2 linked regions of the Ketobacter alkanivorans genome follow. The protein of the gene in region 1 interacts with the protein of each later gene in a pairwise test. Links are inferred from orthologs where the notes say so. Each region holds a gene or a part of one and is shown in the gene's direction. Other genes may lie near its edges.

What was found.
Region 2: the proteins of Kalk_RS09940 (region 1) and Kalk_RS12430 interact in binary tests that used the Escherichia coli proteins (3 or more experiments, as listed by UniProt). The link is inferred for Ketobacter alkanivorans from one-to-one orthologs.

The regions. Positions count from the first base shown.
Region 1 is NZ_CP022684.1:2,288,417-2,304,161, forward strand. What follows is about bases 7,055-9,798. They hold Kalk_RS09940 (succinylglutamate desuccinylase), read left to right. Parts: upstream 7,055-7,853; coding sequence 7,854-8,744; downstream 8,745-9,798. Other genes in these bases: Kalk_RS09935 (type IV pilus assembly protein FimV), read right to left, coding at 7,055-7,653; Kalk_RS09945 (N-succinylarginine dihydrolase), read right to left, coding at 8,724-9,798. Outside these bases: Kalk_RS09915 (hypothetical protein), read left to right, coding at 1-394; Kalk_RS09920 (DUF1272 domain-containing protein), read right to left, coding at 500-742; Kalk_RS09925 (peroxidase family protein), read right to left, coding at 854-2,614; Kalk_RS09930 (LuxR C-terminal-related transcriptional regulator), read left to right, coding at 3,127-5,844; more of Kalk_RS09935, read right to left, coding at 5,866-7,054; more of Kalk_RS09945, read right to left, coding at 9,799-10,052; astD (succinylglutamate-semialdehyde dehydrogenase), read right to left, coding at 10,039-11,514; astA (arginine N-succinyltransferase), read right to left, coding at 11,507-12,538; Kalk_RS09960 (long-chain-acyl-CoA synthetase), read right to left, coding at 12,614-14,431; Kalk_RS09965 (PqiB family protein), read right to left, coding at 14,547-15,745. UniProt on the Escherichia coli protein: Transforms N(2)-succinylglutamate into succinate and glutamate.
Region 2 is NZ_CP022684.1:2,896,050-2,911,926, forward strand. What follows is about bases 7,914-10,789. They hold Kalk_RS12430 (TetR family transcriptional regulator), read left to right. Parts: upstream 7,914-8,973; coding sequence 8,974-9,606; downstream 9,607-10,789. Other genes in these bases: Kalk_RS12425 (efflux RND transporter periplasmic adaptor subunit), read right to left, coding at 7,914-8,732; Kalk_RS12435 (cation-translocating P-type ATPase), read right to left, coding at 9,584-10,789. Outside these bases: Kalk_RS12400 (AraC family transcriptional regulator), read left to right, coding at 1-387; Kalk_RS12405 (CaiB/BaiF CoA transferase family protein), read left to right, coding at 418-1,557; Kalk_RS12410 (nuclear transport factor 2 family protein), read right to left, coding at 1,554-2,105; Kalk_RS12415 (putative bifunctional diguanylate cyclase/phosphodiesterase), read left to right, coding at 2,364-4,568; Kalk_RS12420 (efflux RND transporter permease subunit), read right to left, coding at 4,540-7,683; more of Kalk_RS12425, read right to left, coding at 7,686-7,913; more of Kalk_RS12435, read right to left, coding at 10,790-12,286; Kalk_RS12440 (ATP-binding protein), read left to right, coding at 12,408-14,549; Kalk_RS12445 (imm11 family protein), read right to left, coding at 14,539-15,102; Kalk_RS12450 (AHH domain-containing protein), read right to left, coding at 15,099-15,707; Kalk_RS12455 (aldehyde dehydrogenase family protein), read right to left, coding at 15,813-15,877.

The DNA.
Region 1 (15,745 bases):
CACCTTATCTATCAGCGGCGGAGACCTAGGCAACATCTCCAGCAGCAATATCTGCGTCCAGTCTGACTATGCGCGCATCCTTGGCCAAGCAACTCAGGATCGCTATTCCGCGACCACCCTTCTGAACGGCCAGCCTCTAACGTTCGAAATCAGTCGCATGGGCAACATCGCTAAAGGCAGCTACGATGTAAACCGCGATATGTCTGAAGGCGGCGTCCAGATCTTCATGAAATCTGCCTCACTGAAAGATCGCGTAAACTACAGCGAAATGAATCTTAGAAACGGCAGACTGACCATCACCGAAGATTCCACTGTTTGGATCAAAGGCAACTTCAGCGCGCAAATGCCTAACGGCCAGACCGTTTCAGGCAGCTTCGAATTTGAAAAGCCATAAGGCACAAATCAATAAAAAACCCGGCCTCGCTTGCCGGGTTTTTTATTGCCTGAATTCTGCTAGAGCGGCTACAGCATAACCATGCGATAGCCAACCAACTCCCAGCTAAGAGCCACACCCCTCAGGTTTGTACACCCTGCGTGTCGAGGCAGGGTTTTCCTGTAACGCCACACCCTCCCGCAGCGGTCTTGCTACCAGCTCGCCACCACAATTAGGACAACGCCCGCCCAACCTGGCTGCCGCACATTCCTGGCAAAAGGTACACTCAAACGAACATATCATCGCGCCATACCGGTCTGCTGGCAGATCCCTATTACAGCACTCACATCCAGGTCTCATTTCAAGCATCTCTCGCTCCAGAACCCTTGCATATGCCTATGATAGACAGCATCCAGCCTACCCCAACACAAACAAAAAAGCCCCGGAAATCCGGGGCTTTTTGTGAACCAGAGTTAAGTATTAGCGACGAACACGATACTCTTCCAGGAACCACTCATTATTCTCATCCCAAGGGAAGAATGGGTTGCCAACATCGGCCAGATCATCACTGAATTCTGGGAAGTGACGCAGCAGAACCGTGCGGAAGTTGTTGTCGTCAATCCAATCCAAACCTTCTGCAGAGTAGATCTCAGGGCGATAATCCTCAGTGAAGAAGCGATCGGCCATCAAACGGCGGGAAGCCATGGCAATAAAGATCTGGAAGGAAGTTTCACCAAAACCATAACCGGGCGGGCGATAGCCTTCAGCATACGAACCTACCATCACATCAATGGCTTCAATATCATCGTTGTAGACTTCGCGCAGTTTTTCAGCCACTGCAACGTCAGGAGTGATATCGCTGAAATCGGTGATGGGGTTCAATCCGATTTGACGGCGGAACTCATTATAGCGAGGAATGCCACGCTCACGATCACGCAGGATATCCACGGCAGCCAGATCAGTGTTGGCAACCCCTGGCTCAAATGGGAAGTTCTGAAGGAAAGTAGGGAAATTGTTCAGCTCCAACAGACCAGGATGGGTATGGCCGAAGGAATAGAACAGATTCGCCAAACCGCGTCGGCTCACCAATGGAGAAGAACCTTGCAGAGCGTGCTCCTGCAGCTGGCTGGTTTCCAGCAAGCTATTATTGTTGTGATCACGTACTTCAAGACTGTCACGCAGCAGAGGGTGCATACGGTACACAGCGGTGAACTCTTCGGTCAGACTGAAAGGTACGCCTTCCAACAGGGTTTCTCCGCCCATGATGCCGTCAGTTGCCGCTTCACCCAATTTGGGGAACCAGTAAGGCATCAGACCACGCCAGTTTGCAAACATAGCTTCACGCAGGGTGAAGTTCTTCAGAATCGCAGGCGTCCAATCCACAGTGTGAATCTTCGCAATCAAGGCAGCGTTGATCAGTCGAGCAGTCTGGAACAGGCGCTCATCCGACCAGTTGGGGTAACTTTCTTTCAACATCGCAGCGATAGAGTTGTGCTCTTGAACCCACAGGGTGTGCATCAGCTCCAGACCAACCCACCAGTTACGGTTAAAGCCGGTTTCTGGCAGGCCATCAGCACCCACTGGCAGCATACCGTTCGCCTGCAGGCGCATCTGACCATCGACCATAGTACGCAGACGATGATTGGTTTCGATATCGCTACCATATATCTGCGAACCATCCCACCATGCGGTGTTTTCGTTCAGGAAGGTAGGCGCGCGACCGTCATGGGGATCTCGGGTTGGGTCTGCTGGAGTACGACCAATCGGCATGGTGCCATCACCGCTGTCATGGGCGCTGCCTGCAGCATCAACTCGATAAGGGTCGCTGTGGTCACGACGCCCATGCTCAAACCAGTCGTGGATCATAAACTGGATCCAGTTTGCGGCCAGGTAGTTCAGGAAAGGCACTTCCTTAACACCGTTTTCACGGGTCATCAGTTCCTGACTGACAGTGAGGGGGTTAGGATTCAACAGGTTTGCTTCATCGGGAAAGGAAACCTCTGGGTTGATGTTTCGGCCCATCCGCACACCGGCCATACCCATGGCTGGCAGATCAAGATCATTACAGCGACCATCATAGGAGCGGTAGATCAAGTCATTGGGGTCACATTGTACTGCCGGCCACTCACCATCGGCGTATGTATCGAACAGATTGTTCTCAAACAAATCGCACCTTATCTGGCTAAGCGTCAACAATCCAATCAGTGGTCCGAAGATCCACCATTTCATATATACGTTCATAGTCGCTCCAAGTCGTTTTTATAATTATCAATCAATAACAACTGAAAGATACGGTCGCGTACCCTCATAATCCGAAGCATATCCAGTTTGTGCAAACCGGACGCCGTACATAGGTATGGGAGGGGGGGCGAAGGATGGGCTCAAACACTTAAGCTAGATGGATTAATAGACAACTTAAAGCAGCTGATTAATGTTGTTCCCGCGTAAACCTTTGCAATCAAATACATTATTTTGTGACTAAATTGAATTTTAGAGGAGAACGTACATGTTTTCTAAAATCGTTTACGCTATAACCACTTTATAGTACTTAAGTACCTGAGATCAGGCCCACTCGTAAATCAACTGCTTTATAACAGGGCGTTTTGTTGCAGATACCCGGCTTAAGTACAGGGCGGCATGATTGGAAGCCATTGCCGCAACAAGCACCTGAACATTACAATCACACAAGAACATCGCAATACACTAACTTTTGTTCGAATAGTAGGCCGAGGTGGGCTCCAGCAATTTTCGCGATGATATTACCTAAGAAGAAGACCGTAGAAACGGCGACTGGTTCCGATTTTTTACTGCCCCGGAGCCGGCTAACAAATAAAATTCTTCATGCCAAGGCCGACACCATCTGGATCGGTTCGCCTAAAGGCCTGGGCAAAAGCGTTTTAATACATCAGCTGCATAAATCACTGCTGGAGCGCTTGCCCTCCAATCGGGTGATCCTGCTGCAGCTGACTCATGATAATGACCTGGTGGATTTGCTAGCAGCACTTAACCAGGTCAGAGACCACCTCAATCTGCGACCGGCCGCAATACCCACCGCCGCCACAGAATCACTGACAGATATCCTCGACACCCTGGCAGACAAAGCCAGTAGCACGAAACACCCGCTTCATTTGCTGGTGGATGGATTGGAAACCCGACTTAACGGATCGCTGATACACTATTTGACTCAAAGCTGCCATGCGCTGTCTGGGCGAGTACGGCTCTACCTGGGAGTAGATAACTTCGTCCCCCTGCTTCCCAATGCTCTATTTCTAGATCAGCGTCACCTACATCTGGATATGCAGGATCTGCGCATGAACCGAGAGGAGCTGAACGATTACTTTCAGCTTCACCTTGGCGATTCCAGTGAAAAGGAAGTAACCCGCGTTCTGAAAAAAACCGATGGTATACCCTCCGCAATAGCCTTGCTATTGGATAACTATGATGAAAGCGTTGCGCATCAGTGCATGCTGTTGACAGAATGGATTGATCAGAACCTGTTGTGCTACCTGGACCCCATGGAAATGGCACGATTAGCGGGGCTATCCCTGCTCTCGGAATTTGATGTCAATCAGGCATCTCAAGTGATCGGCGTACCACCCACAGAAACCCGCCACTGGCTGCAGCACTATATTCCGCTTTGTTTCAATCCACGTGAAGATAACGGCCTGTTTGTGTGGTCGAAGCTAATGCAGCCGTTCTTTTTTAACCTGATGATGGAGCGTTACAAGGATCTGTTACCCGACATCTTCAAGCGGGTAGAGCCCTGGCTGGCTAGCTCAAACACCAGCGATCGCTGCATGGACTACATAGTCGCCTGCATAGAAAAGCCCTGGGCATGCGACATGTTACGCTCTCGTTGCAAAACCTGGTATGGGCAGCGAGATGCCACTTCCGTCATTCAGCTGGCAGAAAGGATTCCCAGCTCAGCCCGTCTGCGTCAACGCGAAATTGCATTTTATTACTGTTGGGCGCTAATCATACACAAACGCATTAGCGATGCCCGTTCATGGCTAAAAGAAGTCGAGCGCAGCGTTGATACGGCACCATTTGATGGTAACTTGAGTGCACTAAAAGACAATATCGCCGTTCTTAATGCACTGGCCAGCTTCTTTGATATGCCCCGGCCTCCTTGCAGTGTGCGGGTTGGTTTGCTAGAAAGCTGCATGAACCGGGCAAGCCTGTTTCAGGGCGAAATATTAAGCTTGTATGCCAACATGCTGCACGCCGTAGGAACCTCCGATGTATCTAAAAACGCCCTGAAGCAAGCCATCAATTTTCATGAAGGTAATAACAACTTACCCCACGTAAGCCACGCCAAAATGCTACTGTGGCAATGCGAATACAATCAAGGCAACACGGATACTGCCTTGGCAGAGGCCCAGGCTTATCTCTCTAGCCTGCATACACTGAACCTACATTGCAGTGATTCCGACGAGCTTCGTGCCTTAGCATTATCGACAGCAATGATTAAAGCGGGCCTGGCGGAGCTGTTATATGAGCGAAACGAGTTATCACAAGCAAAGGCGCTTTATGAGGAAGCCATTCCCGAACTGGTAAATTCCGATTGGAGTTACGTCAGCGTAATCGCTCATATTGGCATGATCCATCTTTACATCAGCGAAGGATCACTCGAAAAATCACTGCAAGAAATCGAGCGCATTAAACAACGCGTACCGAATCGTGAAAACACCAGTCTGGATGCCATCCTGTGCTTTGAATCCATGCGCATATTGCGCGCCCAGGGAAAGTCCGTACTACCAGCTGCATCTGAATACGGAATGGATATCCAGCACCTTAGTGTTGAATCATTGTTTATGGATCAATACAGCAAGGAACGCCTTTATTGGATTAAATGCTATATCATGATGTTAATTGAGCAGAAAAATTACACGTCTGCTCTCATATACAGCGTTAAAGGATTAATCAAAAGCCTGGGTGCCAACGACCATCGTTGCCGAGTACTGTTCTCGAACGTTAAAGCGTTTTGCGAATTCAAACTGAACCAGCATGCAGACGCGTTCAGCAGCATGAACATTTCCATGCAGCTGGTACAAAAGCATCAGTTTATTCGCGCTTTATTAAACGATGACTTCGGCTGGAGCGAACTATGGCACCACATGGATGATCGACAGGAGTTTGGAGCAGAGCTAGTGCCGAGTTTTCTATCCGAGATGCGCTCCTGCATGATGACGAGAGAACAAAACCTTAATATAACCCCGCCACCCCAAAGCCGTCAGGACACGATGGTGAGACAGGAGAACTCTCGAAAATTAGGCCTAACCGATAAAGAATTCGAGATCCTGACACTATTGGCAGAAGGTCTGTGTAATAAAAAAATCGCCAGCCGCTCTGAAATAGCACTCACCACGGTAAAATGGCATTTACAAAATATCTTTGGCAAGCTGCAGGCGCGCAACAGAACTGAAGCGGTCGTCAAAGCACAGGAACACGCCATTATTGGCAAGATCTGATACCCGTTCAGCTCACAGCCGTCAGCCTGCGTTACGGTGCAGGCTCGCATATTCACCCTGATCACGCAACTGTGAGGCAGCCTGCAACAGATCATCATCCCCGATACGCTCCAGCACCTCCATTTGCTCATCAAATGCCTTCCAATCATTGGTTTGCGCATAGACTTGCATCAGATACAAACGTAAATCCTTACGGGCAGGACGCTTGGCGATTTCGGTCAAAATAACGTTTAGAGCCTTCTGATACTGGTTATACAGAATATAAAGTTCAATCATTTGATCGACATCGTCTTTGCTGGCCTCATCTTGTTCACGCTTGGCCTGCATGACCACCGCTTCCTGGTGAGTGACTTTCTCTTTGATATGGTGAATAGCCTGGCGCACCTGTTCCGGTGAATCGGATTTACTGCGATCCCGTCTTGTGCCAAACACCAGCTCATATAAATCTTCATCACGGATTTCCTCTGTCCGCTTTATTTCTTCAACCTTACGAGCACGCAAGCCCATCAACACGATCAAAATACCCAGCGGAATCATTGCCAACAAGTACCAGAATCCAGACCCAGACTTCTCAATTAACATATTGGGCCCACCTGCCCCATCGGCAATCAGATCCTGGGCTACTGCCAGGCGAGGCTGCTCCTGCTCAGTTACATCGATGTCCATATTGACTGGCTCGACCACTTCGTTGCTGGCAGGCATAGGATCAACTGCAGGGCTAGCCTGCAATGAAGGTGGTGGTGCCAAATCAGCTGGCGCAATACTGTCTGAATCATTCAGCGCAATATGCTGAGATATTTGTTCTGCCACAGAAATCGTCTGCTTCATCAACTGCTGCTGATTCTGCACCTGAGCCAGCTCTGCACGGATCTGCTGCTGAAACTCCAGCAGCTGAGCACGTTCATTTTTCAGTTCCGCCAACTGCGCCTTTAACCGTTCCAGCTCACTGGCCTGCTCCACATCGTTGTCAGGACTGACTGGGTTCACGGTAACCGTGGAGCGCTCAGTATCGGCAAACTCAATTTGGGTTTCTGATTGACTATAGGTTTGGGTGTCCACCTGATCCAGAGACATAGCTCTCGATCTCGGCTCAGGCTGCACTGGGATCGAAGGAACCGATAAGGTCGCGCCTAATTTCAGGTGATTACGATCCCCGCCCGAGAACGCTTGAGGGTTTTCGGCATACAGCAGATCCATGGTCTTCTGAATCGATAATCCTGTTTCCGCACGGAATGCCTTGGCAATCTTCCACAAAGAATCACCTGCTTGAACTACATAAGCCCCATCCAACTCAACGGAATTCGCACGCGTTATAGATTCGTCGCTGTTAGGCTGCGCGAAGGTCTGTGGCTCTGCCTTTGCAACCGCCTGAGCCAGCACCGGACTTAGAACAGGTTGTGTGTTACGTCTACCCGCGGCGTAGAGAGGGGGATCAAGCAAAAGATTGTAACGGCGGAAGGTGGTGCCCGTAGGCCAACTCATTTCAATCACAATATCAAGAAAAGGTTCAACCACACGCTTGGCAGTTCGAACCAAGATCGCCTTTTCTCCGTTATTGTTGGTTATCACATCGAATTGAATATCACCATGACTCGCTTCGTAGCGAGCATCGAAGCGGTCGTACACGTCAGTACGGGCCAGCTTAACTCTGATTTGCCCAGCATCGAACTCACGGGTGGAAAATAGCTGAATCTGCGCAGTCAAAGGTGCGCCTAAATAGGATTGGACGTCGATATTCCCCAAGCCCATTCCATTTGCAATACCAGCGTGCAAAGCAGCGCCGGCCAATAACATCGACCTATACTTCATAGCTAATCTCGAATGCTAACTGAAATCCCTGCTTAAAATGTAGACCATTTCACAGAATAACGGTCAAGGAACATACAGAAACCCAACAAAATTAAGCAATCAGCAGTATTTGGCGCGAAATGACCGAACAAATGTAATTACATTTGTGAACTATATTTCTAACAAGCATAACAGATGCATCCAAAATCAGAGTGAAGCCCATGGAGCAATGGTTCGAACAGGTATTTTTCTTCCCATCTGCAACCACAACAGGTTCTGCTGGAGTCGTTCTAAGCTGTGGAATCCACGGCGATGAAACCGGGCCTATCCACCTTATTCAAACCATTCACCAACTGCTTGTAACAGGCCACCTACAAACCCAACGGCCATTACTGCTGATCTACGGCAACCCTAATGCAATTAGAGATAACAAACGCTACGTAGACTTCAATCTAAACAGATTGTTCGGGCCAACATCTCACACAGGCGCAGAAACCCTTCGTGCCGGTGATCTCATGTCGGCCTGCTCCCGCTTTCAACGCCAAGTTGGCCATGTGGCCTGCCATCTGGATCTGCACAGCACGATCAAACCTTCACTGATTGAGCGCTTTGCTTTACGCCCAATCAATAACAGATGCTCCTCCATTCAATGGGGTACTCACTTGGTTAACGCTGGTTTTGGTGGCTTGGTTCAGCAATCCCACAGAACTCAAACGTTTGCCCAATTCACCTGCGACTCGCTGGGGTGCGACAGCTTCACTCTCGAATGTGGCAGCCATAGCCAACCCGACATCACGCAGTTCGAAGCTCTAAAAAACTGGATACTCACGCTACTAGCTGACCCAGGTTTTCTGAACCAACAGGCCTCGCGCACAACGGCGAACTCAACTTTTAAACACTTCGTTGTCAAGGAGGACATCATCAAAACAACAAGCCAGTTCAAATTTCTAATTGACGAACGTACCCCCAACTTTACGCTGCTGCCTATCGGCACTGATGTATACGAGGATAAGAATGGCATACTAAAAACATCTGAAGCACGCTATACCCTGTTCCTAAACAGCAAAGTAGAAATCGGACAACGTGCAGGGTTACTGCTGAGCAACATCTAACAAATAACTGGGCAAACCCAATAATTCATACAAATCCTGCACTACATTAATCATTCTCTTAGCAAACTCCCAGTCCGCCAGCTGCTTCAGTGTTAACGAATCGGGATAACGAGTTTCAACGAACTCAACCAGCCGGTGGTGTAGCTCATCACTGAGCAGCACTTTGCCCTGCAGTGCGGCTACCTCAGCATCATTCAAACTTATCCGCAAACGCAAACAAGCAGGCCCGCCACCGTTAGCCATGCTTTGCTGTAAATCCAGGTAGCCGATCTCCTGCAAATTAAGAGCCGGGCCTAGATGCGTTTCAATATAATGCCGAACTTTTTCATTACGCGAACATTCAATCGGTAACAACATTATGGGGTTGTTCCGATCACCCAGGATCTGGCTGTTAAATAAGTACGTATTAACGGCGTCCTCAAGCGGTACATCTCGCTCAGAAACCTCCACAATATTAATACTACCCTCACTTTTCTTTCGCAGTTCCTCCATTACAACAGGCTGGTTCAAAAACGCTTTTTCGTGGCACAACAACAAGCCATCGTGGGATACCGCAATCACATCATTATGGAACACACCAGAATCAATGGCATCCGGGTTTTGCTGAACCTGCATACACCTGCTTTCATCCAAACCACTAAACCGAATCAATGCAGAGCAGGCTTCTCGTGTTTGGCGGGCTGGATACCGCACAGGAGCTTCTCCACCTTCAACCATCCTTCCGTATACAAACATGTGTACAGCTGGCTTATTCTGTAATGCAAAACTCATATGGTTTGCCGCACCTTCATCGGCAAATTCAGCTACTGAAGGTAAGGGAGATTCGACCTGAAAATGATCACTATTGGAAAACACATATCGAAGCAATTCGACGGTCCCAGCCACCTCGATGCTGCGATGAACATTGCTGACCAAGTTTGCTGGCAGGATGATGCAACGTCCACTGCGATTATCCCGCGAAGGTATAACGGTAGCCGCATTGGCCAGCCACATAGAAGATGCCGAACTACACAGACTTAAAATCTGCGGGGCTTGATCCCATGCATTAGCAAGCACCACCTCTGGTGTACCGCGGAAACCAAGCCGTCGCAAGCTGTTTATGTCGGGACGCACCTGTGGCGGTAACACCCCTTGAAGAAAACCTCGATCCATAAGCCAGCGCATCTTAGCAAGCCCCTGCAGCGCTGCTTGCTTCGGGTTTGATTGCTCCCCTTGATTACCGATTGAAGCTACGTTGCCAAACGACAGCCCCGCGTAATTATGCGTGGGCCCCACCAAGCCATCAAAGTTTATTTCACGCCAACGCATGAAGAATACCTGGTGGCATACTTGCCGGTAAATTTACCTGATCCGAACTGAGCGACACCACAGGATAAGCGCAATAATCAGCGGCATAGTACGCGCTTGGATTATGATTGCCACTAGCCCCTACACCGCCAAACGGAGCCTCGCTGCTGGCACCGGTCAACGGCACGTTGATGTTGACTATACCGGCCCGAACTCCGTGATAAAAATGTTCATAGTGTGCAGCGTGATCTGAGATGAGCCCAGCAGCCAAGCCAAACCGAGTTGAATTGGCTATGGCAATGGCCTCATCCAGATCATCATAACGGTACACTTGCAACACCGGGCCGAACAACTCATCATCCAACGCCTGCGAGGATGCACTCATATCCACCACGCAAGGTGTCATCAGCGTCTGGTTATCGTTGAGTATTCTGGGCGGTAACATAATGCTTCCACCAACCTGTTGCAGCAACTGTATACCATGCTGCAAATGTGTCACAGCATCCGCACTGATTACAGCAGCCATAAAGGGCTGTGGCTCTGACACCCCCGCTGCAACCGTCAACTTCCGACTAGCGCTGATCAACTGCTCCAGATAATCATCCCCCCAATCACCCTTAGGCAAAATCAGTCTGCGAGCACAAGTACAACGCTGACCACTACTAACAAATGCCGAGAATAACGTAGCAAATAGAGCCGCCTGCGTGCGTTCCACTGGCTCTACGATTAAGGGGTTGTTACCTCCCATCTCAAGCGCTAATACTTTGTGGGGCTGCCCAGAATACTGCTGATGCAGATAACGCCCAGTCTGCGCGCTACCGGTAAACAGAATGCCATCAATCTGCGGATGATCCACTAACGCTGCACCGGTTACCTTATCACCACACACCAAATTCAATACACCATCGGGCAAACCCGACTGTTGCCAAAGTTTCACAACAAAGCAAGCAACCGCCGGGGTAAGTTCGCTAGGCTTAAATAGGAGCGTATTTCCTGCTATCAATGCAGGAATAATATGCCCGTTAGGCAAATGTCCGGGAAAATTAAACGGACCAAAAACTGCCAGAACTCCATGGGGTTTATGATTAACGGTAAGGTGCCCTTGAGCGGCATCAATTGCTGTACTGCCGGTGCGGTCATTATACGCCCGCAGTGAGATTGCAGCCTTGCCTATCATGGCAGAGACCTCAGCTCGCGCATCCCATAGCGCCTTACCGTTTTCTCGCGAAATCAAGAGCGCGAGCGCTTCTGACTGCTGCAGTAACGCCGCCACAAAACGGTCGATATAGCCCATTCGCTCTGCGATATTCAAACGACTCCAGGCGGGAAACGCCCGCCTCGACGATGCCACCGCCGCATCAACCTGAGAATGCTGAGCAGCGCATCCTCGCCACACTTCTGTCGCGTCCACCGGATTTGTGGAAATCCACTCGCCGCCCTCTCCGCTGATCCATCTGTTATCTATCAAGATGGCTTCATTCATGGCTTGGCACCTCCCTTCTCAGATCGATACAGCAGGCTTTTTCATTCTCTCCAAGATTAAGCAAAGCCCACGCCTGATTTGCATCATATGGATAGGCATCACCACCTTCATTCATCAACAAGCTACAGCGAAAGCCCAACCGATCTGGATTGCATATTAGTAACGGCTGTCTTGCCAGTCCGCCTACTTGGGCAGCGCTGGCCATAAAGCTATCACGTATTGCGCGCACTCTGTCTACATAGCATTCCAACGTCGGGCCAGCATCAAAGATATCCACACACCCCTCATACCTGAAACCTTCAGACTCCAGCAACTTGGCAGCAGGCAACGTCTCGTCATGCACACGCGCAATAACATTGCGCGCTGCTTCGGGTAAAAAGTGTGTGTAAAACGGATAGCGGGGCATCAGCTCGGCGATAAACTGCTTCTGATTCAGTGCGGTTAAATAATCCGCCTGTGAAAAATCCATGTCAAAGAACGGGCGACCCAGCCCCTCCCAAAAAGGAGAGCTGCCTGCAGCATCCAAATACCCGCGTAACTCCGCTATCAGCTTATCTGCGAACAACTCAGGATGCTGGGCAATAAACAGCAAGCGACACTTAGACAGCAAGGCCCCTGCTTTGCTATGGCGATAGTCAGGATGCAAATAAAGCGAGCACAGCTCACTGCACCCACTGTGATCACTGGTTAAAAAGAGCGTGGGGAACTGATGATAAACATTGAGCGTTTGCGATGCGTGCACAATGGTGCTGACGCGGTAGGTATAGCATGTCTGATCAAGGCCAATTGCCGATTCAATGCCCGATAAGCCGATCAATTTTCCTGTGGCAGAATCCTCCAGCACAAACCAGAACAGGCCATCGCCATGCTGTGATAATGTCTCATGGGTATTGACCGCGCGGGTAAGCTTCTGAGAAAGGGTAGGCTCATCCATTGGCAGATTAGTGAGCCCACCGCCACTGGTTTGAGCCAGCTCTACAATTGCCTTGAGATCCTGACGTTGCGCCAGCCGTGTTACCAGCATCCTCGCCTCCTGATTGGAGAACCCAATGCCAGTAACTATAGGCTATTAGTGCGCGTTTCGGCCAGTGACGAATTCTTACAAGCGAATCTTGCCTGCCTCCAGCTCCTGAAACCGCTCCTGACTTAAAGCGGTGTACTCGCCAAGATTCTGATCCAGCATAAACACCGGATCTGCAGAGCGCGCAGGGTCGAAACCTTCTTTTTTTAGCTCAACCTTGCGATTCTTGAAGGTTCCGGTGATTTCATGCTCATCACGCACACGTACGAATAATGGTACAGCGTATGCTGGCAAGGATGAACTCAACACCTCAGCCAATGCCTTTCCATCAAACTCATCCACCGATCCATGCAAGGTAATCGCTGCCATTCCTGCACGCCCATCAGCATTAGGCACCTGCACTCCGTATACAACGGCCTGCTCAATTTGGTCTACATGCTTGAATGCCGCTTCAACCTCCGTGGTTGCCACATTCTCACCCTTCCAACGGAAGGTGTCTCCCAACCGATCAACAAACTGAATGTGCTTAAAGCCCTGATCACGCACCAGATCGCCGGTGTTAAACCAACAGTCGCCACTTTTAAACACATCCCGTAGCAGTTTCTTTTCACTGGCACTCGCATCGGTATACCCATCAAAGGGCGCGAGCTTGTTAATCTTGGTGATCAACAAGCCTACCCCGCCTGTTTCAACCCGATGCATCTTACCATTACTATCCCGTTTGGGTTGCTCCGTTTCCGGATCGCACTCCACCACCGCAAAAGGCAGCGGACAAAATCCGGCTGTGCAATCCACATCAAAACTGTTTACAAATGCCAGGTTACATTCACTGGCACCATAAAATTCACATATTCGCTCTATGCCAAAGCGCTCTTTAAATTCCATCCATATTTCAGGGCGCAACCCATTACCAATTACCACTCGTACATTATGCTGGCGATCCTGTTCGGATACTTCCCGATTCAATAGGTAACGACACAGTTCTCCGATATAGCAAAATACGGTAGCCTCGTGCTGACGCACCTCATCCCAGAAACGGGACACGCTGAACTTCTTAGTGAGTGCAACGCAAGCACCACTGGCCAGCGCTGACCCCCAACTGACGGTCAGTGCATTGTTATGGTAAAGCGGTAAAGGTACGTAGATGGTGTCCTCGTAGGTCATGCGTGCGGTCAACAAGCCCATACCCGCACCACCCTTTAACCAGCGCCCGTGAGACATCACCGACGCCTTGGGCATTCCAGTGGTGCCGGATGTGAAAATATAAAAACAAGGCTGTTTGCTTTGAATCTGCTTGGTCGTTATCGGATTTACACTGGGCATAAGCTCGGTCAGTGTCTCAAGATCTTCATAACCCAGCGGGCACTGGGACGGATCTGCTCCTAACCAAATATGCCGTATTGCCTGATTCTGCATTGGACCAAAGGGTGAATTTTCCAGAGCCTCAACGCTTTCGTCGCCCACCACCAATACTTTGGGATTAATCAGGCCCAGGCTGTGAGTCAGAACCTCATCCCGCTGATTGTAGTTGAGCATGCCAGCAATGGCCCCCAATTTGACTGCTGCAGCGGTGCAGGCGAGCATCTCCGGGCGATTCTCAGACATGATTGCAACTACATCACCCTCACCTACGCCCATTTTCTCGAACAGCGCCGCTATACGGTTAACCCAACCATTAAAGCTGGCGTAGCTCCAGGTTTTGTCTTCAAATTTCAACGCGGGTGATGCAGGATGGCGACGCGCCTGTTTTTCCAGTAACAGGCCGATGGACATTTTCTTTTCCGGGCCGGCACTCAACATGCTGCGGACACCGCTAAAAAACGCTGGCGCGTCAGGCACAGCCCGAAGCATACCAGTTGTGATTTCTGACAAACTAACTTGTTTATTGGTATTCATGATGGAAGGTTACTTATAATTGAAATTCTGCCCCCATGATCTCAAACTTGATTACGTTTAGCCAGACTGAGAAGTCTTGCCCATACGTTGCCAAAGCCAATAACAGCATCGTTGGCTATTTTACAGGTATTTTCGGCGACCAAATTAGCCATTCATCCTTGGCCTCAGCATGGAGCTTGAACACAGCCCCATTTTTGACAGAAGCGACACTTTGTTTGTGATCAGGCGTAGCAAAAGAAATTCCACCGGCCAGAATTGACTCAAGTGATTCCGTTTTGATACTGGCACCACTGAACAGCCCCACATTAATGTTCACACCACTGGCATCCCAAAAGCGGGTGCCCTCGCGCACCAGAACATGATAGGGAGACTTAATATTGGCATAAACCAACACTTCATCTGCCATCGGACCCAACTCATAACCGGTTACTTGGCCCACTTCAATGTCTCGGTAATATACCTGCAACCCCTCGCGGATTGAGTTTAACCTAGGAGCTTTCAACACCACATTCAAACCATTATCAGGCTGGCTCGGGGAAACAGGACCTGACAACGCAATAAAATCATATTGCACTGCTCCGTCGCCAGGTTTCACCTCCAAATATGGACCGTTTAACAAAGTATCCAGATTCGAGGCGCCGGTGATTCCAATCTTCGGTTGCACCAACCAGAAACGGCTCCCCTTTACAGCAAACTTCTCTGGATATTGTTGAATCAACGCCCGGGCGGTGATGCCATCCAGATCCGAATTCAACTCTATACTCTTTACCTCACCAACGGTGAAACCCTGGTACTTTATCAGCGTGCCGGCCTCCACACCCTGGCTATTGGGCAATCTAATGCGAACCGTTAAACCACTTTCCTGCGCCGAATCGTAATCGTCGTACAGATGAAAGACATGGCCATTAGCCACGCTATTGCCTGCCGTGCTTTTCGGGTTATAGAAAGCAATACCACCCTGCACGATACTGGTCAGAGATTCCGCCCGCACTTTCAACTTGGTAATAGAGCCAGACACGGATATACCACTGGCTCGCCAAAAACGAGTACTTTCCTTCACCAAGCTACTGTACTCCGGCTCAATTGTGATATCCGCTATCACACTTCCCCGTGAACGAGACAACGAAACAGCTTGCACCTGCCCAACTTTGATTTGCCGATACAATACAGGTGTACCGCGACTAACGGAGCTCAATTCCGGGCCCTCTATTTTTAGGTGCAGCCCTGCCCGGGAGTAATCAACCTTAGGGGGGGCTTGCAACGCGATAAAGTTACGACTGGGGGAAGCCTTCCTCTTATCAACAAATTCCATCT
Region 2 (15,877 bases), 610 kb from region 1 along the record:
GCCGATCCGGCGGCTGCAGAGCTGGCACGACAACAGTGTGAACTGGAGTATCAAGAGTTGTTTCCGGAGCAGGAAACGTTCGCCGATAAGATCGTGCGTCATTTGCAGAATTCCCCGCAGGGAAAATCGTTGCCCACACAAGAAGACGTAGCTCGACGTTTTCATCTTTCTTCGCGCACCTTAAAGCGACGCCTGCAGGAAGATGGCACCAGCTTTCGTGAATTACTGGAGCAAGAACTCAGGCAGCGGGCCACCCATATGCTGCAAGAAACGGATCTGGATATATCGGAAATTGCCTATCAGTTGGGGTATCGGGATGTGGGTAACTTTTCCACCGCATTCAAGCGTTGGACTTCTAAAACACCCAGAGCGTTTCGCCAGGGGTGATGATTTTTTTGACATGACAGAGGAGGCAGTATGGGACCGTTACAGGGCTTTAAAATAATCGAATTGGCAGGCATAGGGCCTGGGCCATTTTGCGGCATGATGTTAGCGGATATGGGGGCGGAGGTGATTCGGGTAGATCGGCCCGGCGGTAATCCGTCAGCCGCCGGTGGCCATGATATTTTGTTCCGCAATCGTAAGAGTATTGCGGTGGACTTGAAAAGCCGACAGGGGGTGGAGACCGTATTGAAACTCTGTGAGCAGGCAGACGCAATTTTTGAAGGCTATCGCCCCGGCGTGGCTGAGCGTTTGGGTGTGGGGCCAGAGCAATGTATGGCTCGTAATGGCAAGTTGGTGTATGGCCGCATGACCGGTTGGGGGCAAACCGGGCCGCTGGCCAAAACGGCAGGTCACGATATTAATTATATTTCCATCTCGGGTGCGCTCCATGCCATGGGCCGTGCCGGTGAGAAGCCGATGCCGCCATTGAATCTGGTTGGCGATTTCGGTGGGGGTGGGATGATGATGGCGTTCGGCATTGTCTGTGCGTTATTGGAAGCACAAAAGTCAGGCAAAGGGCAAACCATTGATTGCTCTATGCATGAAGGATCGGCAGCCCTGATGGCCATGTTCTATGGGCTGAAAGCAAACGGTTTATTCAGCGATAACCGCGGCACCCATATGCTGGATACCGGCGCGCATTTTTATGATGTGTACGAAACCAAAGATGGCAGGTATGTCTCTATTGGTTCAATTGAACCGCAGTTCTATGAATTGTTGAAAGAGAAAGCGGGCTTGCATGTTGAGGCGTTTGGCGAGCAGATGAATCCAAGCCTGTGGCCGCAACAAAAACAACAACTGGAGGCAATCTTTAAACGTAAAACCCGTGCCCAGTGGTGTGAGATCATGGAAGGCAGCGATGTTTGTTTTGCCCCTGTGCTGGGCTTGGACGAAGCGCCATCACACCCTCACAATACAGCGCGTGCTAGCTTTATTGACGTAGAAGGTGTTGTACAGCATGCACCTACGCCGCGTTTTTCCCGAACGCCAAGTGCTAAGCCTGAAGCCATGCGCACACCAGGTACCCATACTCGTGAAACCTTGCTGGCATTTGGGTTCAGTGATGCCGAAGTCGATCACCTGTTAGAACAGGGGGCGATAGCGCAGCTTTAACGCTGGCCTCGTCGTAGCAACGAGAAGAACTCGTAAGAGGGATCGTCGGTTCCGGCTTTGCCCAGCCGTGATCCCTCTACAATCGGGCTATTCAGATCAACAATCGATGGGTTATGTACATTAACCCAGTCGGCAACTACGGCGCGGTGAGAAAACTTCCAAACCCCATCGCGCTTTTCATATTTATCGAAATAGCGACCGCCAATTAATAGATCAAATGGCTCGCCGTCGGTTTTCACTTTGTGAAACGCCAGCACGTATACTTCGCCTTCGGCATAGTCGCCATCGAGCTTTATGTTCACGGTGGTAACGTTGTGATGCAGAATCTCCATGGGGGCCTGAATATCCGGCAGGCGATCAATGAACTCCATCGCCAGGCCCTGAAAGAAGCCGCCGTGGTCGTCGATGGCATCGGGGTGATAGAGGCTGCGCATCTTGTCTTGGTCGCGGCGGTCGGCGGCGTTGCAGTAGGCGTGGATCAGCTCCTGAATGGCCTGTTTCTCTAACAATATTTGCAGTTGTTGTTCTTGATGTGAGGTCAATGCCATGGTGGGACTCGTAGATTATGGATCTGTGGCCAGATTAGGGGCCAATCGGCAAGCCCTCCACGTCTGTTTGGGTGTTGTCTTGGCGGGCGCATTCCGCTAGAGCTGGTTTAAGAATTGAACATCTGATTCAAAACCTTTGTGTATCAGCAGGTTGTGGTGTGTTGGGTAGTTATGCAGGGGTAAATATCGCTTGCCGATACAGCTGGGGCCTCTATAGTAATAAGTACAATGTAATGAATGTGTTGCAGCCACTGCGCCATGGATAGACATCAGCAGCAAGTACGACCGTTCTCTAAACGAGAGAGGATTCGGCCGCCTATTCAGGTGGGGCTGCTGGCTGCCTTGGTGGTGCTTATTCCCAGCTTACTCTTTGTGCTGGTCATTGTTCAGGGCGAGCAGCGTGATATTGCAGCAGAGGCGGAGCAGTTAATGGATGCTCTGGCAACCAAACTGGAAGGACGCCTGCAAGCCAATTTGGCAGTGGGGATCGGCTTTGAGGCGCAGATCGCCGTGTTGGGTGATTTAAATCAGGTGGGGCTGAATGTATTGGCTGAACGCCTGATTGATCCTGATCTCAATATCCGCCATGTTGCGCTGGCCCCGGATCTGGTGGTGCAAGCAGTCTATCCATTGCCGGGTAACGAGGCTGCCATCGGCTTGGATTATCGTACCCATGAAAAACAACGCAAAGCGGCCTTGCAAGCCATGGAAACCAATGAAATGGTACTGGCCGGGCCATTGCGCCTGGTTCAGGGGGGTGGTTCTCATCTGATCGCAAGGTTTCCTGTTTATTTAGCGCAAGATGAGCCTTGGGGTTTGATAGCGCTGGTGATCAGGGCGGATGAGTTGTTTGCTGATGTTGGGTTGATAGACGCGCAATCGCACTATCAGCTGGCATTGCGCGGTGCTGATGGTCTGGGTGAATCCGGAGCGGTATTTTTTGGCGACGCTGATCTGTTCCAGCAGGATGTAAAGACACTAAACATCGAGGTGCCGGGTGGTAGTTGGCAAATGGCGATTCGGCCGATAAACGGTTGGAATGCTCCGTTGGCTATCTATCTTATTTACGGCGTCATAGCCTTGTTGTTTGCGGTGTTGGGTGGCGCGGCAGCCTATTCTTTGCGGCGTTCAGTCACGATGCGTCTGGCCCATATGCGCCACCTTGAATCACTTTCCGCTATTGATCCACTGACCCGGATAACCAGCCGCTATCAATTCGAGCGCGATCTTGCTGAGCAGGTGACAGTGTGTGAGCGAGACGGTTGCGGGTTCACTCTACTGTTTATCGATCTTGATCATTTCAAGGAAGTGAATGACGGCTTGGGTCATGCTCGTGGCGATGAGTTATTGGTAACCATGGCAGATCGCATGAATAGCTGCATGCAACGAGGTGATCTGCTGAGCCGGATGGGAAGCGATGAATTCACGGCTGTATTTCGTGGTGTGACCTCGACGGTTGAAATTGAACGTCGAGCTGAAGAATTAATGGCGGCTATTAATCAACCGGTGAATATCGGTGGCCTGGATATTACTATAACCAGCAGCATTGGTGTGGCAGTGTATCCTGAGGATGGGCGGGATGGTGAAACGCTGATTCGCCACGCTGATCGAGCCAAGTTTGAAAGCAAGCGCTCGGGACGTAATACGCTGTATTTTTTCAATGCATCTATGCGCAACGAGGCAGACCTGTATATCGAGCTGACCTCGGCAATAAAGGCCGGGTTACAGAAGGATGAATTCGAAGTTTATTATCAGCCCATTTATGACCTGCGTCAGGGCGCTTACACCCGTTGTGAGGCGCTAATGCGTTGGCGCAGGGGCGGTAAAGACATGGTGTCTCCGGCCGATTTTATTCCTGTTGCAGAGCAGTCTGGTTTGATTATTGAGTTGGGTGCCTGGCTCGCAGATGAGGTGTTTAACTGCTATCAAATTATGCAGGCTGCGGGTTTACCGATGAGGTTTTCCATTAACCGGTCTGCGCAGGAGTTCAGTTCTTTGCGTCATACCCAGCACTTTATGAATCTACAGGAAAAGCGCGATATACCGACGCACGACATTACGCTGGAGATCACGGAATCTCTTTTGATGTCTGATAATCGTACTAAAAGCGACAATTTTCAGCTGCTAAAGGAGCATGGATTTTTATTCTCCATTGATGATTTCGGCACAGGTTATTCGGCGATAAATTATCTGCGCAGTTATCCTGCAGAGACCCTTAAGATTGATCGCAGTTTTATTTGGGAATTAGGCAAGTCCGAGCAGGCGGATGTTTTGGTAAGGGTTATTATTCAATTGGCGCAAGCGTTGGGTATAGCGGTGGTTGCAGAAGGGGTGGAAACCCCGCAACAGTTGGAACTGCTGCGGGATATGGGGTGTGATTATATTCAGGGTTTTTACCTGGCCAAGCCTATGCCCCAGTCTGAGTTCAAAGACTTTATTCGTGATGCTGTAGCGGCGTCATAGCCGTGGTGGTTGGCTCTGATGGAGTTGATTGCCGTGTTAGCCAGCGTCGCACGAATTGGTAGAACACAGGAACAAAGAGTACAGCCAGCAACGTTGCAGCGATCATGCCTCCAATTACCCCCGTGCCGATGGCTTGACGGCTGGCTCCGCCGGCACCACTGCTAATAGCCAGTGGCAATACTCCGAACGTGAAGGCCAATGAGGTCATCAGAATTGGGCGCAACCGCATGCGACAGGCATTGATGGTGGCTTGCAACAGATTGACGCCTTTTTCTTCTTCATCTTTGGCAAACTCCACAATCAGTATGGCGTTTTTGGCCGCCAGACCAATGATGGTGATCAATCCTACTTTGAAGAATACGTCGTTCGGCATGCCGCGCAGGTAGACTGCCGCCAGAGATCCCAGTACGCCCAACGGAACTGCCAGTACCACCGCGACGGGGATGCTCCAACTTTCATACAGTGCTGCCAGGCACAGGTATACCACCAGCAGCGATAACAGGAACAGGGCCGGTGCCTGGGCTTCGGATAATATTTCCTCGTAGGAAACGCCGGACCATTCGTAGCTGAATCCGGGGGGCAGCTGTGAAGCCAGTTTTTCCATTTCCATCATAGCTTCGCCAGAGCTGATTCCTGGTGCGGCCTGCCCGCCGATTTTCATGGAAGGCACGCCGTTGTAACGGGTCAGTCGCGGTGAGCCCATGGTCCATTCCAGATCTGCAAATGCGGAGAAGGGCACCATTTCACTTGATTGATTTCGCACACGCAATTGCAGAATGTCTTCGGGCAGCATGCGCGATGGAGCGTCTGCCTGCAGTATGACTTTTTGGACTTGCCCCTGATTCATAAAGTCGTTCACATAGCTCGAACCCAGCGCGATGCCCAGGGTGGTATTGATATCGCTGATGTCGATGCCCAGGGCGCGTGCTTTTTCCCGATCTATGTCCACTTTCAGTTGTGGTGTGTCTTCCATGCCTTCCGGCCGCAGGCCTTGCAGTTTTGGGTTTTGCATGGCCATGCCCAAAAGCAAATTGCGAGCCTGTGTCAGTGCTTCGTGGCCCTGGCCGCCAATATCCTTAAGTTGGAATTCAAAGCCGGTGGCGGTACCCAGTTCTGGAATGGATGGAGGGTTCAAGGGAAATATGATGGCGTCCCTTACACTGGAAAGCTGATTCCAGGCACGACCGATGACGGCATCAACATGTTGATCGGGGTGCTTGCGCTGATCCCAGTCTTTCAGTCGCACAAAGGCGATTCCGGCGTTCTGGCCACTGCCGAAAAAACTGAAGCCCGCTACGGACACTATTTTTTCCACATTGGGTTCATTCTGAAGGAAGTAGTTTTCCATGGAGCGCAGTACTTTGGTGGTGCGTTCCTGGGTGGCCCCGGCAGGCAGTTGTACAATGGTGATGAAGTAGCCCTGATCCTCCTGGGGAAGGAACGAAGTGGGCAGTCGCAAAGCAAAAAAGGTTACGCCACCAACCAGAATGGCGTACACCAGCAGTACGCGAACGCTGCGTTTCAGCAGATACCCCACGCCTTTTTCGTAACCTGCTGTGGTGCGATCAAACACCCGATTGAACCAGCCGAAGAAGCCTTTGGAGTGGGTCGCGTGACCACCTTTTAGGAGCGTGGCGCACAAGGCTGGGGTCAGGCTCAGGGCAAGAAAGGCAGAGAATAAAATGGAGGTGATCAATGCCAGTGAGAATTGACGGTAGATGGCGCCTACCGAGCCGCTGAAAAATGCCATGGGCACGAATACTGCCACCAGAACCAGCGTGATGCCGACGATGGCACCGGTGATCTGGCTCATGGCTTTTACGGTGGCTTGTCGAGGGCCTAGCCCTTCTTCGCGCATGATGCGTTCCACGTTTTCTACCACTACGATGGCATCATCCACCAGAATGCCGATGGCCAGCACCAAGCCGAACAAGGTCAACACGTTGATGGAGAATCCAAACAGGCCCATGCCGATAAAAGCCCCCATCACCGCCACCGGCACCACCAGGGTGGGGATGAGTGTGGCGCGCCAGTTCTGCAGAAACAGAAACATGACCAGGAACACCAGGACGACTGCCTCGAACAGGGTCTGCACCACTTCCATAATGGAGATGCGCACGAAGTCGGTGGTATCGTAGGGGATATCCCACTTCATACCCACAGGAAAGAACGGCGCCATCTGCGCCATGCGTTCTTTTATCAGGGCGGAGGTTTCCACTGCGTTGCCGGTGGGTGAAAGTTTGATGGCAAGGGCAGCTGCAGGTTGACCATTGACGTAGGCGGTTGATGCATAACTTTCACCACCCAGCTCAACCCGTGCTACATCCCTCAGCAGTACGCTGGAGCCGTTGGGGTTTACTTTCAGCAGCACTTGTTCGAACTCTTCCACGGTGTTGAGGCGACTGTCAGTCACCACGGTGGCATTGAGCATTTGCCCTACATTGGCGGGCAGGCCGCCCAATTCACCGGCAGCCACTTGCACGTTTTGCGATTGAATTGCACTCACCACATCGGTGGGTGTGAGTGAAAAAGCCGTGAGGCGGATGGGATCAAGCCAAATACGCATGGCGTACTCGGTGCCAAAGACCTGCGCCTCGCCCACCCCTTTGACGCGGCGGATTTCGTCCAGCAGAAAGGTATTGGCGTAGTTGCCCAGTGCGATGGAATCCATGCTGCCATCGCTGGAGCTGATGGTGAGGATCATCATGAAATTGCGGGTGGCTTTGTCTACGCGCAGGCCCTGACGGCGCACGGTTTCTGGCAGGCGTGCCTCTACCCGTTTTACACGGTTGTTAACCTCCACCTGGGCGATGTCGAAATCAGTGCCCGGTTGAAAAGCGATGGTGATGTTGGCGCTGCCATTGGAGCTACTGTCGGAGCTGATGGAAAGCAGCCCCTCAATGCCATTCATCTCTTGCTCCACCACCGAGGTGACGGTTTCTTCCAGAATCTGGGCAGAGGCACCGGGGTAAGTGGCGGTAACCCGCACCGAAGGCGGCGCGATATTGGGGTACTGTGCCACCGGCATGTCCATCACCGTCAGGGTGCCACCCAGCAGAATGATCAGTGCGATAACGCAGGCGAAAATAGGCCGATCAATAAAGAAGCGAGCCATGATTATTCACCTTCTGCATCGGTGTCTGCTACGATGGCTTTCACCGTCGCGCCGGGTTTGGCTTTTTGCAGGCCTTCGATGATGATCTGTTCGCCACCCTGCAGCCCGCTGCGGATGATCCAACGATCCCCTTGGGCGCGATCGGTTTTCACCGGCAGGGGCACTACCTTGCCGTCTGCCAGTACGGACATGACCATATCGCCCTGATTGCTGCGTATCAAAGCCTTCTGCGAGACAGTGAGTGCTTGCTTATATTCTGCCTGATCCAGGCTGACCCGCACGAACATACCGGGCAATAACAAGCGATCGGGATTGGGCAGTTGTGCTCGCAGCAGGATTTCGCCGGTACCCGGATCAACGGTCATTTCGGAGAACAGCAGCTTGCCAGGGTGCGGGTAGCTGCTTCCGTCCTCCAGCAGTACGGAGACCTTGGGATCCTGCACCGCCAGATCACGGCCGGCATTTCCCTGGCGTAAACGCAGCAATGCGTTGCTGGACTGAGTAAAATTCACATACAGTGGATCCAGTTGCTCAATGGTGGCCAGGTGAGTGGCCTCACTCTTGCCCACCAAGGCTCCTTCGGTTACCAGTGCGCGCCCGATGCGGCCAGTAATGGGCGCACGCACGCTGGCGTATTGCAGGTCAATGCTGGCGCGGGCGACGGCGGCCTTGGCAGAAGCCACGTCCGCTTCGGCCTGTTTGGCGATGGCGAAGGCTTCATCGTATTGTTGCTGGCTCACGGCTTTTTTGTTGAGCAGGTTAGCAAAGCGTTTTTGCTTCAGGGTGGCTTGAGTCAGATCCGCTTCGGCGCGGGCCAGTTGGGCCTCGGCGGCATCCAGATCGGCCTGCAGGGTGGCGGGGTCGATCTGGAACAGAAGCTGTTTAGCCTCCACTTCGCTGCCTTCGGTAAACAGTCGCTCTTGAATGATGCCTTCCACCCGGGCACGAACTTCTGCCGTGCGTAAGGCTTGAACACGGCCGGGCAGCGTGGTTTTCACCACCAGATGGCGAGGTTTTACCACCTCTACAAGCACTTCCGGTGGTGGCATTTGCATGCCTCCCGTTGCGGAGGTGGCGGGTGAATCGGATTCGTTGCAGCCCCAGAGGAAAAGGGTGGCAGCGATAATTATGCCCACGCATTGGCTTGATTTGGAGGGTAACATCTTGATAAACCTCGGTTATTTATTGAAAAGTGTAAGATCTTGGCTGGCGTATTCGATTGAATTACGCTTTAATCATACATTCGTGTATGTATAATTAGAATAGAGTATAGACAAAAGTAAACAAATCATGGTGAAAAAAACCAAAGAAGAAGCGCTGGAAACCCGCAATATGCTGTTGGATACGGCAGAGCAGGTGTTCAACGAAAAGGGTGTGTCTGGCACCACCTTGGCAGATATTGCCTGTGCTGCCGGGATGACACGGGGCGCGATTTACTGGCATTTCAAAAATAAGGCGGACTTATTTGATGCGATGTGTGATCGCGTGCGGCTGCCGCTGGAGGGGATGACGGCAGCCAACGCAGATGCAAATGTCAGTGATCCGTTGGGTGAGTTGCGCAAGACCCTGGATTACTTGTTTATAAAGGTGTCCACTGATATCCACCACCATCGCGTGTTTGATATTTTGTTCAACAAGTGCGAATTCGTCGAGCAGCTAGGCCCCATCATGGATCGTGACGCGCGGGTGCGTAAGCTGTTCCGCGAGCGCTTTGAGCAGGTTTTCGCCAACGCCATCCGCCTGGGTCAGCTGCCTGCCGATACCAATGTGAGCCTGGCGGTGAACGCCTATCTCGCGTTCACCAAAGGGATTCTGCGTAATTGGCTGCTGGAGCCCCATTCCTTCGATCTGTATCGGGATGGTATGCGTATGGTGGATGGCTATTTCGACATGCTTTTACTCAGTTCTGCCCTGCGCGACTAGTTTGTGTTTCAGTGCGCTTCTGCCGGTACAGGGTGAGCCATTTTTCCAGCTCAACCAGCATCAGTACACTGCCTGATCCTGCCAGTACCCATAACCATTCTTGTAGCGACAGACTTTTGGCCTGGAATAGATCCCGAAAGCCTGGCAAGTAATTGAACAGCATCTGCAGTGCAACCACTGTAACCACTGCAATCCAAACAGCGATTCCACCAAAGGGGCGTGGGTTCTGCCAAAGGGGCGTTTGGGTGCGGCAATTAAACAGGTAAAAAATTTCAAAAAACACCAGCGTGTTGACGGCCACGGTGCGGGCTTTCTCGATGGATGCACCTTGTTCTAGTGCCAGATAAAACAGTCCAAACACGATCAGAGTGCCCAGCGCACCGACAAAGAGTAATCGCCGTAACACAAAGCCGGTTATTAAGCCTTGTTTGATCGGGCGGGGTGGTCTGTTCATCGAGAGGGGCTCACTGGGTTCAAAACTCAGGGCCAGTGCCAGGGTGATGGCGGTGATCATGTTTATCCACAGAATCTGAGCAGGGGTGATGGGCAGCATCAACCCCAATAAAATGGCCACCGAGATCACGCTGGCCTCTGCCAGGCTGGTGGGCAGAATAAACAGGATCGCCTTGAGGATATTGTCGTATACCGTACGCCCCTGCCGCACCGCCGCCACAATGGTGGCGAAGTTGTCATCGGTGAGCACGATGTCGCTGGCATCCTTGGCGGCGTCGGTGCCTTTACGGCCCATGGCGATGCCAATATCTGCGGCGCGCAAGGCTGGTGCGTCGTTAACTCCATCGCCGGTCATGGCCACCACATGCTGTTGCTGTTGTAACGCCTCCACGATGCGCAGTTTGTGTTCAGGGCTGGTGCGGGCGAAAACGTCGCATGCCTGTACCTGCTGCGGCAGTGTATCCAGGTCGGTCTTATCCAGATCCGCTCCGGTCAGCACGCGGTTGGTCCTCAACCCCAGCACGCGGGCGATGGCCGCGGCGGTATGGGGGTTGTCCCCGGTAATCATCTTCACCCGAATACCGGCCTGCTGGCATTGGCGGATGGCATCAATGGCTTCCGCTCTGGGTGGATCAGTAATGCCCACTACGGCCACCAGAATCAGATCCTGTTCCACCATATCGTAGGTCAGTTCCTCCACTGGCGGGCTTGGTTTGTAGGCCAGAGCCATCACCCTGAGGCCGACGCTGGCCAATTCCTCTATGGATTGATTCCAGTGGTCGGCATCCAGTGGCTCTACGCCGTTACAGCCAAGCTGGTGGCTGCAAAATGGCAGCAGTCGATCGGGGCCACCTTTGATCAGGATCTCATGTTCACCCTGATGATTGTGATGCAAGGTAGCCATGTAGCGGCGCTCGGACTCAAAGGGCAGCATGTCGTTACGGGGCCATTCCTGCGCAGCGCGTTCTTCTGTTAGTCCAGCTTTCAGGGCGAGGCTGACCAAAGCGCCTTCGGTGGGATCTCCGCTCAGTTGCCATTGTCCATCTTTGCGAATGACCGTGGCCGTATTGCACAATAGCGACGTCCGGGCTATCAGGCTCAAGCGTTGCTCGTCGTCAGCTCTCAGGCTGTTTTGTGCAGCATCCAGAATGTTACCCACATCGCCATAGCCTTCCCCGCTTACGCTCAGGCTGCAATCTGCCAGCACTAACCGGGTGGCGGTCATTTCATTGCGGGTGAGGGTGCCGGTTTTGTCAGAGCAGATCACCGATACCGAACCCAGCACTTCTACCGAAGGCAGTTTGCGCACCAGGGCATGCAGCCGGGCCATCTTTTGCACGCCAACGGCCAGGGTAATGGTAACCACAGCAGGCAGGCCTTCCGGCACCGCCGCCACCGCGATGCCCACGGCTGCCTGGAACATGGCGAACAGGTCGTACTGGCGGGCAAAGATTCCAAACAGAACCATGGCGCCAGACAGTGCAATGATGATGTAGGTGAGCTGTCGAGCGAACTGCTCCAGACGCCGGGTCAGGGGTGTTTTGGGTACTTCAGCCTGCTGAACCAGTGTGCCAATATTGCCCAGCTCAGTGCGGACTCCAGTGTTGACCACCAGGCCAAGCGCCGTGCCGTAGGTAACCAGAGTGCCGGTATAGGCCATGTTGCTGCGCTCTGCCAGAGGGGTTGCCTCTGCCAGTTCACCATTGGACTTGGTGACCGGTTGGGATTCACCGGTGAGGGCAGACTCATCGCAGCGCAGATCCTTGACCTGAAACAAACGAAGGTCTGCGGGCACCCGATCACCGGACTGCAGCAGGATCACATCCCCTGGAACCAGCATCTCACTGTCCAGTGTTTCAACCCGATGATCCCGCCACACCTTGCATTCGGTGCGCACCATGTTGTGAATCGCACGCAGCGCGGCTTCAGCCTTTCCTTCCTGAACAAAGCCAATGATGGCATTGATAAGTACGACGCCGAATATCACCGTAGCGTCTATGACGTGCTGCATCAGCAGGGAAATACCGCCACTGGCCAGCAGTACATAGATAAGCACGTTGTTAAACTGGGCGGCAAAGCGCAGCAGAGCGGGGCGGGTGGGTGCTTCAGGCAGCTGGTTGGCGCCGAACTGGATGAGACGTTGCTGGGCCTCCTCTGCTGTGAGCCCATGTTGGGTCGAGGAAAGGCTGTTCATAACCGCAGTCAAAGTGTTCGAATGAAATATCACGATGTACAATCCAATTAACCATTATGGGTTGCAGGCGCTACGCTTATCAAAGAAGCTGCAACCTGAAGCTCTGCAATCATGTCAATCTTGGATGTGCAACACAATGGACTGGATCAGTAAAATGATAAATGCTGCGCGATTCAGCATCGGGCGTGAATCATTGGCGGCGACCTTCGATGAAGAGCTGCATTTTCACGCTGGTTGGGTCTTGGTGTTCAGTTGCGCCATGTCCCTGGCTTGGCTACCGTACATCCCGGTAGATCGTGTCTTGCATCCCGAACAGCCTGTTATCGTTTGGCTGAGATGGTGCCTGGTGGTGATCAGTGTTGCCGTACTGCTGTTACGGCGAGTGCCTTATTTGCGACAACGCAACCAGTATTTGATGACGCTGTGGGCATGCTATGCCATGACGGCAACAGGTGTGATCACCGGGCTCACCTCAGTTGATCCTACCTATGTGTCCGGTTTCGTTTTAGTGATTTGCCTGCTGCCTATGGTGCCGTTGCGCATACCTTTGTCCATCAGCATTTTAGTATTGGGATTGGCAGGTTTTTTTGGGGCGACCTATGCAATGGAGGTGGATCTTACCCAGGCTCGCGTACGTTATACGCTGAACGATATTATTGTGGCTTCGGTTATTGTTTTGTTCTTTATTTTTTTAATGAATACCTACCGCTATCGCACCTGGAAAAGTGCAAAAATCATCGAGCGTGAATCCTCCCGCCGGGTGCAACAGGCGGATCTTGAAAATCAGGCCAAGAGTCGATTCATTGCCACCATGAGCCATGAAATTCGTACTCCCATGAATGGCATAATTGGTATGGCGGAAATGCTGCATACCACCAGGCTGGATAAAGAACAGAAAAATTTTGTAGATGTTATCTCCTATTCGGGAAAATCACTACTGAATGTCATCAACGATATTTTGGACTATTCAAAAATTGAAGCAGACCGAGTCACCCTCGAGAAAGTTGAATTTAACTTTTATTCCCTGTGTGCGGAAGTGGCCACGGTATTCAAATCCACAGCAGGCAAAAACAGCATAGAGTTTGTGGTTTGTGTCGATCCCAATATTCCGGCCAGAATCAAAGCTGATCCATCCCGTTTGCGTCAGGTGATCCTGAATTTGATTGGTAACGCCTTCAAATTCACACGCGTGGGGCGAATTGAGTTAAAGGTTGAGAAAGGAAAAGACACACTGGATGGCGGTGAGCTGGAATTTATAATACTGGATACCGGTATCGGAATATCTCAGGCGCAACAGGCAACCCTGTTTAAACCGTTTCAGCAGGCAGACAGCTCCATCACTCGTGAGTATGGTGGTAGTGGGCTGGGTTTGAGTATTGCCAAATCATTGATTGAGTTGATGGGCGGAACAATCAGCGTCGACAGCGCACCACGACAGGGTTCTACGTTCAATTTCACAATGCATTACGAGGCCGCGTTGCCAGAACCGCAGAGTAAACATTTGCTTGCTCTTAAGAATGTGAAGATCTTATTGGTGGGGCGTCCCAGTCATTATGGTATGGAGCTGACACGGCATTTGCAGTTCAGTGGGGTAAAGGTCAGCACCGAGCGTACTATCGTAGATGGAATAGAGCGGTTATACCGTTATACGGATGGATTTACCATGGCGGTGGTTGATCTTGATAGCAACAGCGATGTTGATCCTTTGCTGATAGAGCGCTTGCAGGAAACTTGTGGATTGTTATCTCTGGAGTGCATGGTGCTGACTTCTGATGAATACCCCCGCTACGGCTTTAAGGTTATTAATAAACCTGTATGTGCATTTCAGTTTACTCACATTCTGGCACAGGCACTGGGGAAAACGGATGAAAGTGACAGGCCGCCAGGTGATGTCAAGACAGAGCAAGTGCTTGCCGATTGCTCAATATTGGTGGCCGAAGACAACGACATCAATCAGAAAGTGATTGCAAGCATGTTGGATAAATTGGGTGCGCGCTATACCATCGCCCACAACGGCCGTCAGGCATGCGCTGAATACGCTTCCAAGCATGCGCAATACGATGTAGTGCTAATGGATTGCGAGATGCCTGTGTTGGATGGCGAGCAAGCCACGCGACGGATACGAGAGCAAGAACGGGAACAGGGTTGGCCGCGTAAACCGATCATCGCACTGACCGCCCACGCCATGAAAGAACACATTGATAGTTGCGTGGCGGCCGGTATGGATGATCATATTGCCAAGCCGGTGGAAATGTCGATCCTGCAAGAAAAGATACTGGCAGCGATCAAAAAATAGATGCTAGATCTTCGCTGAATACCAATCCTTGCAAAGTGTGTGCTTCGATCAGTTTGCGATATTCATCGGAGCAAAAAATATTTTTGCCGTCGTCGAACTCACTTTTGAACAACAGTAGATCTTTTACGGCGGCTGGATTGAATTGCAGTTTTTTAACATCAATATAACCGCTTTCCTCAACCGTGCGCACGCTGGATGAGTCAACGGCATCCATGCCGGTAGATCGGGTGATGTGTAACAACCAATAGGGAACACCTTCGCACTGCAAAGGTAGCCATTCACCGTAGGGGCTCAGGGTGTCTTTAAGGGCCTCATAGGCTCTTTGATTCACCACCAGCTGATCAGTGAACCACAGTGTTACATCGGGTGGCTTGGTAACGTTATGTTTGTCACTGTCGTCAAAAAATTCAACCGGTAATGGCTGCCAGAAGGTCTCCCACTGGGCTTGTTCCAGTAGCGAAAAGTAGTCTGTGCCGAAACTTTCTTCCAGTACATCGGGGCTGATATCAAAGCTCAGAAATCGTGATCGATCAAAACGCAACTTATAAATCATGACCAGTTGGCTCCCGCTGGAAGACCTTCTTCTTTTTTCATCATGACATACTCAGGAAACGTGCCCTGCTGCAAATGGCGGCCGATTAATTGCAGATCCTGTCGGAAGTTCTTCGGTTGACGGATATTCATCAGACGAAAGCGCAACCAGAAGAAGTAATTATAACGATGAATGCGTGAGTGAGGCACAGCTTTAGGGAACGCCGGGTGGGGGGTTGCGGCCGTGTTACTGGGTAGCCAGCAACCGTTATCAGGGTCATCGATACGGATTTTCATGCGTGCCATCATGGCCCGTGTAACCACCGCGTTGTGGTGTTTGCCAGCAACGATGGCATGCGCATGACAGCTGTGAGGCCGGGTTTTGCCAACGGCCTCCAGATGGGCACCCAGTCGGCTGGAGTCATGCTGCTCAGCGCGCAGCTCGCCACTGTTCATCTCGGATGCTTGGGCCAAATACCGATCCAGGCCTTGTTGAACCTGGGCTGCAGTGATCAGGCGATTAATGTCGCTGTCGGTGATCTCGCCCTCTTTGTTAACGAAAGCGTCCGTTTCCCGATCCAGCAGGTTCTTTTCGTGAAAGGGAGTATCCCGGTCCGGTAGGCTCATGGCATGTCATCTTCAAATACAAAAGTGAATAGGCCCTAGCCTACACGGACAAAACTTAACCGAACAGTGACTATTTAACAAAAAACGAGCGTCCTGATGCCGTTATTACTGGAACGGATTGCGAATAACCATCAGGCGCAGTTCGGTCATGTCCTCCATGGCCCAGCGAA